DNA from 4 places in the Lederbergia sp. B243.17 genome. Region 1 is predicted to be linked to each of the others. Evidence: predicted binding sites of a transcription regulator. Region 1 holds the regulator's gene; each other region holds the start of a gene.
The links. Region 1 encodes LexA, which represses DNA repair genes until DNA is damaged. Its sites were predicted from a motif close to CGAACATATGTTCG; they were not measured.

Region 2: AC0TWI_RS05410 (YhjD family protein) is a predicted target of LexA. The motif match lies at 1,085-1,098, and genes of this name have one in related genera.
Region 3: AC0TWI_RS10585 (YhjD family protein) is a predicted target of LexA. The motif match lies at 1,387-1,400, and genes of this name have one in related genera.
Region 4: AC0TWI_RS01660 (YolD-like family protein) is a predicted target of LexA. The motif match lies at 1,272-1,285, and genes of this name have one in related genera.

Annotation. Positions count from the first base shown of each region.
Region 1 covers NZ_JBWBKF010000076.1:95,528-97,733, forward strand. The annotation lists gene yneA (cell division suppressor protein YneA) at 1-312, opposite strand, end outside; gene lexA (transcriptional repressor LexA) at 472-1,092, shown strand; gene spoIIP (stage II sporulation protein P) at 1,127-2,206, opposite strand, start outside.
Region 2 covers NZ_JBWBKF010000034.1:74,090-76,295, reverse strand. The annotation lists gene AC0TWI_RS05415 (S9 family peptidase) at 1-927, opposite strand, end outside; gene AC0TWI_RS05410 (YhjD family protein) at 1,118-1,501, shown strand; gene AC0TWI_RS05405 (glycoside hydrolase family 2 protein) at 1,597-2,206, opposite strand, start outside.
Region 3 covers NZ_JBWBKF010000058.1:14,855-17,060, forward strand. The annotation lists tRNA gene AC0TWI_RS10565 (tRNA-Arg) at 21-92, shown strand; gene AC0TWI_RS10570 (hypothetical protein) at 249-566, opposite strand; gene AC0TWI_RS10575 (LexA family protein) at 902-1,114, opposite strand; gene AC0TWI_RS10580 (hypothetical protein) at 1,114-1,335, opposite strand; gene AC0TWI_RS10585 (YhjD family protein) at 1,462-1,833, shown strand; gene AC0TWI_RS10590 (hypothetical protein) at 1,880-2,206, opposite strand, start outside.
Region 4 covers NZ_JBWBKF010000019.1:21,654-23,859, forward strand. The annotation lists gene AC0TWI_RS01645 (N-acetylmuramoyl-L-alanine amidase) at 1-282, shown strand, start outside; gene AC0TWI_RS01650 (hypothetical protein) at 450-671, opposite strand; gene AC0TWI_RS01655 (YhjD family protein) at 840-1,211, opposite strand; gene AC0TWI_RS01660 (YolD-like family protein) at 1,329-1,532, shown strand; gene AC0TWI_RS01665 (LexA family protein) at 1,535-1,747, shown strand; gene AC0TWI_RS01670 (recombinase family protein) at 1,945-2,206, shown strand, end outside.

The DNA of each region.
Region 1 (2,206 bases):
GAACGCGAGCTGGCTTTCACCTGAATGCCAGCTCTCCGGCGGTGCAGGAATTACAATCGAGTCGCCGTCTTTAATCATCCTTCCGGCCAGATTGTTTTCTTGCCGGACCTTCTCAACAAATTCGGCGCGGTGCATGCCAGCTTTCTCTGCATACTGGTCGGCAAGCTCCCATAATGTTTCACCCTGTCTCACAGTTATTGTATCAAATCGGTTCTTCTCCTGCCCTTCCTGGAAAGCCAAGTATGCAGCCATCAGCACGATTGCAGTGAAAAACAAAATAACAAAAGAATATTTTTTCCAAATGATAGACATATCCAATCCCCCAAAATCGAATATTTGTTCGTATGTATTGATTTGATTATAAAACGAACACTTGTTTGTTGTCAACACTTGTTCGAACTTATGTTTGTATTCCAAATCTCACCATGCTATAATGTGGATAATAAAAGAATTGCGGAGCGTGATGAAGAAATGAAGCTATCCAAAAGGCAGCAGGATATCATGGATTTTATTAAGCTCGAGGTGAAATCCAAGGGCTATCCGCCTTCGGTCAGAGAAATCGGTGAAGCAGTCGGACTTGCTTCCAGTTCGACCGTGCACGGTCACCTGGCCCGGCTTGAAAGCAAAGGCCTGATCAGAAGGGATCCGACTAAGCCCCGTGCGATTGAAATCCTTCAACTGGATGATGAACAGGTTCCAAAGCATAATATTGTCAACGTGCCGCTTGTCGGTAAAGTTACGGCAGGTATTCCGATCTCTGCTGTTGAGAACATTGAAGAGTATTTTCCGCTGCCAGATCATCTCGTTCCGGCTGATGAGCATATCTTCATGCTGGAAATCGTCGGGGAAAGTATGATTGAAGCCGGCATCCATAATGGCGACTATGTGGTTGTCCGCCAGCAGCAGACTGCAAGCAACGGCGACATCGTTGTTGCGATGACGGAAGAAAACGAAGCGACCGTCAAGCGTTTTTATAAAGAAAAGGGCCATTTCCGCCTGCAGCCGGAAAATTCTTCGATGGAACCGATCATTTTGGAATCTGTTTCCATCCTCGGCAAAGTTGTTGCCCTATATAGACATCAAATCCATTGATATCGGAGCCTGAATATACATTCAGGCTCTTATTCTAGTTATTTGCCTCAACGGCTTCTCCCCAGTAATATTCACTGATCACTTCTGCCAGTATGTCGACGCTCCGGTTCAGTTCATCCTGCGTGTTGTCTACCCCTCCCAGTTCGATGACAATTGATTTTTCAGCAAGGTCCTGGTTGTATATCCCATTGTTGTAATAATCACGCGGCTTGTCCCATACGCCTCGAGAGAGCGACGGATATTTCGCCTTCAGTAAACTGTTCAGCCTTTCTGCAAACAATAGGTTTTTTTCATAATTAGGGTGGCCGGTTCCGACGATGAACAGCACCTTTGCATGACTGATATTATTGATCATGGCAGTCGTTTTATCCTTTCGAGCTGTATCTCTATGAATATCGAGCACAAGCTGAACTTCCTTGTTTTGCGCCAGTGCTTCCGTCACCAATTCTCTTGATACCTTATAGCTTTGACTATAGGTCATTCCCCGCTGATTGAGGATGTCTGATACATCATCCGTATTGACGAGCGTTTTTATCCCTTTTTCCTCCAGCTTTTCTCCAAGACGTTTGCCGAATAACGTTACATTCTTCTCCATATGGAAGGCTTGATTGATGTCTGTTACGCCTGGCTTAAACGGAAGATATGACTCTCTTGTATGAGTGTGATATATCAAGGCAGCCGGATTAGCAGGAGGTTCAGGCTTTTCTTGAACAGGCGCTTCCTTGTCTTCATTGCTCTCCCAGTCTCCGAAATCGGGGGGAACAGGAGATTCGATCGGAAGGTGGCCGAACTCGTCGTCATCACCTGCCACAAGCTGTCTCGGCATCGCTGCCTGCAGCCCCGGAATCTCGCTTACGAGAAACGTGCGGATATCGCTGACGTTCAAATGGGTCAGAAATTCTAGCGTGCTTTTTGTAAAAGAGACATCATCCATCTCAGGCAGGACGGAGTGAAGGGCTCGCGACTCCATTGCCATGAAATAGAGCAGAGACTCGGAACTGGCGGCGTTTTTGCCTGCAATGGACAGGAAACTGATTTTCAGGCTGGAAAATGCGATGACCGATACGATCAGGAAGGCGGCAGTGATAAAGAGTACAGACCTTGCGGCGATTTT
Region 2 (2,206 bases), on a different contig from region 1:
CATAGTTACCCCCTGCAGAAAATCCGCTACCATGAAATCGCCGGCAGGGGCATCCAGCCCGTCCGTCATCGACTGGAGCGACTTTTCAGCCGAATCGTAAACCCACACCTTCGCATGAGTCGCATTTTCAAACTCCCGCTCGCTGCCGAAGAAAGAGAGATAGCGGCTGTCAGGAGACCAGGACGAATGGTAGAACATACCCGTTCCGCCCGTTACCTTCTCCGTTGTGCGGTCCTCGGTATGAAGCAGGAACAGGTCGTTCGAGAAGGAAAAATCAGTATCCTCCGACAAATCAGCAGTGTAGGCAATGTATTTGCCGTCCGGAGACCAGGAACTGAGCTGATGATGTTGTTCCCCTTCTGTTACTAGCGAAACTTCTCCAGTTTCCAGTTCAGCAATCGCAATTTGCGTATATTGGCCGAGATCCAAAAATCCTCCGGCATCAGATTTATGCTTCATTTTCTCTATTTCAAGCGGTTTCGGCTTTTTCTCTTCCTTCTTCTTCTCCTCAGTATCATGGATTGAATCGTCTTTCCCCAGCTTCACATTGAAAGCGATCTTTCCGCTGCACTGCGACCAGACAGGATTGGACGCTCCGTTTTTGACATTTGTCAGCTTTCTCGCTTCTCCGCCTGCTTTCTCAAGTACATAAATCTGCGGCTTTCCGCTCCTTGTCGAGACAAAGGCTACTTTGCTGCCATCCGGAGACCAGGAAGGTGCGCTCGTCTTGTCTTCACCAAAAGTCCATTGGGCGGTTTCCTTACGGCCGAGGTGGATATGATATAAGTTGGAAACATAATCATTTTTCTCTTCGTCGATATGTGTCCCGATATAGACTACCTCTTCTCCATCTGGTGACAATTGCGGAGAGGCGACTGATTCCAACTTGTACAGATCTTCTGGCTGAATCCCTTTGCTGTTGTTCATCTACTTTCACCCTTCGTTTATGTAAATTTGCTTCCGTCATTAATATTTCGCCACCCAAAGTAATTTTCCTGCTTGTTCTTTTGAATTTTTTAGAAAAATTGAATCATCCTATGAATACAGCTTGCTATTTGGCCGGTAACTCAGTAAAATAAAGATTCGAACATACGTTCTATAAGAGAGGAGGCTGTTTATGACACGAATACCGAAGCATGAGCGCGATATGATTGAACAGGCCATTTACTTGCCGATGCTCCTGACCGTGCTCAACCGCGATTTGCTCGTCGTGCAAAAGAGCCCTTTCAAATTCAAGCAACCGTATTTGGATCTGATTGAGGAAACGATGCGGGCTGTACAGGCGGACTTAGCGGAAACACGGAAATTCCTGTTCAGAAACGGCATTAAAGTGGAGCGGCTAAAATCGGATGAGGCCTTTACGATGTACATATTCTTATACAAAGGGTACGAGGAACAGCATAATTATTTTAACCCGCGTCTGCGCAACCGCACCGAAGAGTTGATGCACTACTACCTGATCGAAAAGCCCTCCCGTAAAAACAAAGAAAAGAAAGCGTAAAATCGCTTTCTTCTCTCTTATGAATAGTTGTCCTTTAATCCTTTTCTTCCGGATTGGCGGATTCTGATGTTCATATCTTTTTGTTTCAGGTGTCTTTAGTACGAATGGAATATTTCCTTTATTTTCCCATAAGAAAGCTTTTCTCTTCTATAAATATCGACTAACCCTTTATTATTTTGGGACTTTGGCCTTCCGTGAAACCAGCCCTTGTCTACCCTGCAATCTGCATACTGCCAGATAATCACACCGCTTAAATCTGCATCAGATAAAATAGAAGTTACTTGTTCCGTTAAGGCATGCTGCTGGTATTCTTCAGTCCACTTTTCCCGATTATTACTTCTAAAACCATAAATTGCGCCGGCCCCTATTTCGCTAATCAGTATTGGTTTACCTGCTCCAGCCGTATTATTAACGAAATTTTTAAGAGCGCTCAGTGAATCTTTTACCGGTGTATCATGATACCAACGCGGATAGATATTAAAAGATACAATATCAACCAGGTCCAGACACAAGTCGGATCCTATATACGCTTCAAGACTGGCAAAGGATACAGGACGGCTGGAATCCAAGCTCTTAATAAGTTCAATCTGCCTGGCATAGCAGGATCTCCCAAACTCTGTGTTGCTCACACATTCATTTAAAATCCCCCATACAAAAATAGATGGATGGTTTATATGATTTTCAATCATTTCTTTAATACAATCC
Region 3 (2,206 bases), on a different contig from region 1:
ATATTGTACGATAAAAATTTGCCCTCGTAGTGTAACGGATAACACGTAAGATTCCGGTTCTTAAAATGTGGGTTCGATTCCTGCCGAGGGCGTCAGCACGTTCCGATATGTAAGGTTTGAACAAAAAGCAAAAGGCTCGTAAACGTTGATACCACAGCGTTAGCGGGTCTTTTTTCTATTTTTCTTTGCCGACATGAATACGATAAAATCCGGCACGTTTTGATATTTTTTTACACAAATTTTACACACTAAAGCCATCGCCCAACGAAAAAAGCAATCGTTATGAAAACCACAACCAAAGCCCTCAATCCCGACGCATTATCCTCCTCTACATCATATGATCCGTACGTCTCCGGTTGCTTGACAAGCCGGATTCTCCGCTCAACATAATCGGATCCGTATTCCTCCTCCTCCTGTATGGCGAATCTCCCGAGATCGTCCCTCAACCGGTCGCTTACGTCTGTGTTCCTCTGATGGGGTTTGTTCCACTGTTTCCATTCTGATTGCTCCGGACTGTCCAGCAACATCATCCACATCAACTTTTTCTTTTCCTCTTGGGATAGCATATTCGCTCCCTCTCCCCTCTCTGCTTTTTGGGTCACTCTCCATAAAATAAACATGGTCAGATGCGCGCCAAGCAGGGCGGGGGAGAGGGATGTCAGCCCGCCGATATGGTTTTAGTAACTGGTAAAACTCTGGCGAATGTGCCGCCATGAACAGGGCCGCCCTAATGATTTGATTGCGATCCAACGTTGTCGCCCGAAACATACCATCTACATAATTTTTGTAATCGTCATGATACCGAACCGTCGGTCTGTACAATTAATCTCTCCCCTTCCCTGACGTCTGTCTGACGCCTTGTACATTTATATGGGAAGTTGTGCGAGATATGCCTCTTGTGTCAGGCAATTATTGAAATCGTTCTAGGCTGGCCAGGAGCAAAGTTAATATATCCCTTACGCTTTAGTTGATCCAAATGTGTACATACTGTGGATACGGACCTTATACCAATCAAATCAGTGATTTCCCTGTAAGACGGTGAGTAACCGTGTTCCTCCACATATCCCTTTATTGCAGATAAAATATCTTGTTGCCTTTTAGTCAATTTACTCATCACTGCAGTACCTCCACATATGTAATTTTGTTGAATGGTATCTTTCTAAACTTTTCATCTTCGCACGCAATATAAAAAGATTTGTCCCTATAATTGGCATAGTGGATATGTCCAATCACTGTCTTTTCTGGATCCGCACATATAAATTTTATTTTCTTGTGGAACTCGATGGCCGCGTCTATTTCTTCGCTTTCGTAAAAGCGATTGTTTTTGAAAACCATCTTATCACTCCTAACCGCTGTCGATACACGTTCTATATTCGCATTATTTCACGAACAAACGTTCTTGTCAATTCCCTGTTTTTTGATTAGAATGGAATCAATCATTATAAAATAGGGGCTGGCGGCATGACGAGAATACCTACACAGGATCGGGACATTATCGAACAGGCGATATATTTGCCAATGGTATTAACTGTTTTGGAAAGGGATAAAAAAGTGTTTAGCGCGAGTCCATTTAAGTTTCGGGACCCATATATAAAATTAGTCGAGGACGTAATGGGGATAGTACATAAGGATTTAGCTCATGCAAAAAGGTATTTATATCAGAACAAAATCAAGGTGGAACGACTGAAATCAGATGAGGCTTTCACAATGTACATATTTGTTTACAGAGGGTACGAGGAACAGCACAATTATTTTAATCCTCGTTTGCGGAATCGGACTGAGGAATTATTGCTGCACTATTTAGCACAGCAGAGGGAGATTGAGTTTGGATAAAAAAGCCCGGCAGAGTACCGGGCGATCATATTGTCGATAAATCTACCTACAATATTTTTCCTAAAATGAGAAACAACAAAGGTAACAAAATCATGGTTATAAATATCCCATAAACACGTCTTTTTAATTTGGCTTTTTGAAAGTGCTCTGGCCCAAAATTAAATTCAATGCTTGGCCATAACTCATCGATCTGTTTATCAAGCCAAAACGACCAAAGAAGAGAAGCGAGTCCGATCAAAACGGAAAGAAATATAATTCCATTATTGTTTGATGGTTTAATATTTAACAAGCCAAGTTTCTCAAGAAATGCAAGAACCAGAACAACTGTAAAGACCGTCAGGAACGAAATGACAAGCGAAGTAAGAAAGACAAG
Region 4 (2,206 bases), on a different contig from region 1:
CCGGTTTATTCGGCAGCTTCTATGAAGGAGGATGAGGAAGCGATGAAAGATGAAATTGCGAAACTACAGAAGCAAGTGGCCGCCTTAGAGAAAAAGTTGAGCAACAATGACGGTGTGAGCGAATGGGCTGCGGAAGATTGGGAAACAGCCAGCGAGAATGGTTATTTCGATCGAAGCAGGCCGCAGGCGTTTATGACGAGGCAAGAGGCGGCCATCGTGGTCAATCGGCTTCGGAATAATTTCAAAGCTTTAATTGAAGAGCCTGCAAGGGTGAAGGAATAAACAACAGGCCCAGTGCTCTGCTGGGCCACTTTATTTCTTTTCGCCTATCATATATATCTCATCTAATTTCAGTTTAAACTCTCTTCTTTTATGCTCCTCAACCTCATCTAGTAATCTGCTGTAAATACCTCGATATAGAAGGAGTATCTGTATTAAATCGTCTTTACTCATGGCATTAAGACGATGACGGGGAAGGTATACATGTTGTTGTAACCCATAAATTCCATCAGTGCTCTTTGACTAATCGTATGTTTGGATAATAAAGGATTAACGAATTCATCAATATGCTTCCATTCGTCGACCATTTCTTCGTTCCGTATCCTAGCAGCGATGTTGAATTTTAGTTTCTGACCTTGGTATATATCTTCCCAAACTTTCAAATCTCTCAATAAATTATCCTCCCTCATCTCTTTATTACCTCATTCGAGTGAATAGGTCTAATTTCCTCCTTTATTTACAAAATTGATAATAATTAGACAATAAAAGGTAAAAAGAGAGCTGTTTCATAAAAATAGGTGTTAATTAGTAAAAAGCCCGGCGGTTTGCCAGGGCTCTAATCAACTAAACTCAATCACCCTCTGCCGAGCTAAATAAAGTAGCAATAATTCCTCTGTCCTATTCCGCAGGCGGGGATTAAAATAATTGTGTTCTTCCTGATACCCTTTGTATACAAATATGTACATTGTGAATGCCTCATCTGATTTCAAGCGCTCCACTTTAATCTTATTTTGATACATATACCTCTTTGCATCCGCCAGATCCTTATGTACTATCCCCATTACGTCTTCGACTAATTTTAAGTATGGATCCTTAAACTTAAACGGACTCGCACTAAACACCTTTTTATCTCTTTCCAAAACAGTTAATACCATCGGCAAATATATTGCCTGTTCGATAATATCCCTATCCTGTGTTGGTATCCGAGTCATGCCGCCAGCCCCTATTTAATGTGATTGATTCCATTCTAATAAAAAAACCGGAAATTGACAAGAACGTTTGTTCGTGTAATAATCTTATTAATGACACAAACCGGTAGGAGCGTAAAAATGATTAAGGATATCAGCGATGAGATTTATACAGCTATTGAGTTTCATCAAAAGATAACTTTTATATGTTCTGATCCGGCAAGAACAGTGATTGGGCTTATTCATTACCTTAATGATGTAGACGAAAGTTTTCATGTAGTAAATGAAAATGATGGGTTTGAAAAAATACCCTTCAATATAATTATTTGCATGGAGGTATTATAGCAATGAATAAATTGACCAGAAGGCAAGAGGATATTTTATCCGCAATAAAAGGATATATAGAGGAAAATGGTTACTCCCCATCCTACAGGGACATTTCTGGCTTGGTTGGTATAAGCTCCGTGTCTACGGTATGTACACATTTGGATAAACTAAAGCGTAAGGGATATATTAACTTTGCACCCGGTCAACCTAGAACAATCTCGATAATTGCCTAAAATAACTATGATGTAACCAAAAGACCTGGCGGATTGCTGGGTCTTCTTTTTGGACAAGTGGACAAGCAGCTACTGCATACCTTCTATAAAGGGGGTATGCGAGATGCATGTCGAAATAATACCTGGAACTTCTACTGACAATATCAGGGCCAGTTGCTATGATTATCTGTACAAGAAGTATAAGGAGGAAATGGGAAATGAAGGCAGTATATGTCCGGGTATCCACGGAAGAGCAGGCCAAGAAGGGGTACAGCTTGGAGGACCAGCTCGCCCAATGCAGGGAGAAGGCGAAAACCAATGATGTGATGGAGTATATCGACGACGGCTTTTCGGGAGAGTTCCTGGACCGTCCGGCCCTTATGAAGCTTCGGGATGATATCAAAGAAGGTCTCATCGATGAAGTGATCTGTTACGATCCTGACCGGCTATCACGCAAACTAATGAACCAATTAATCGTTT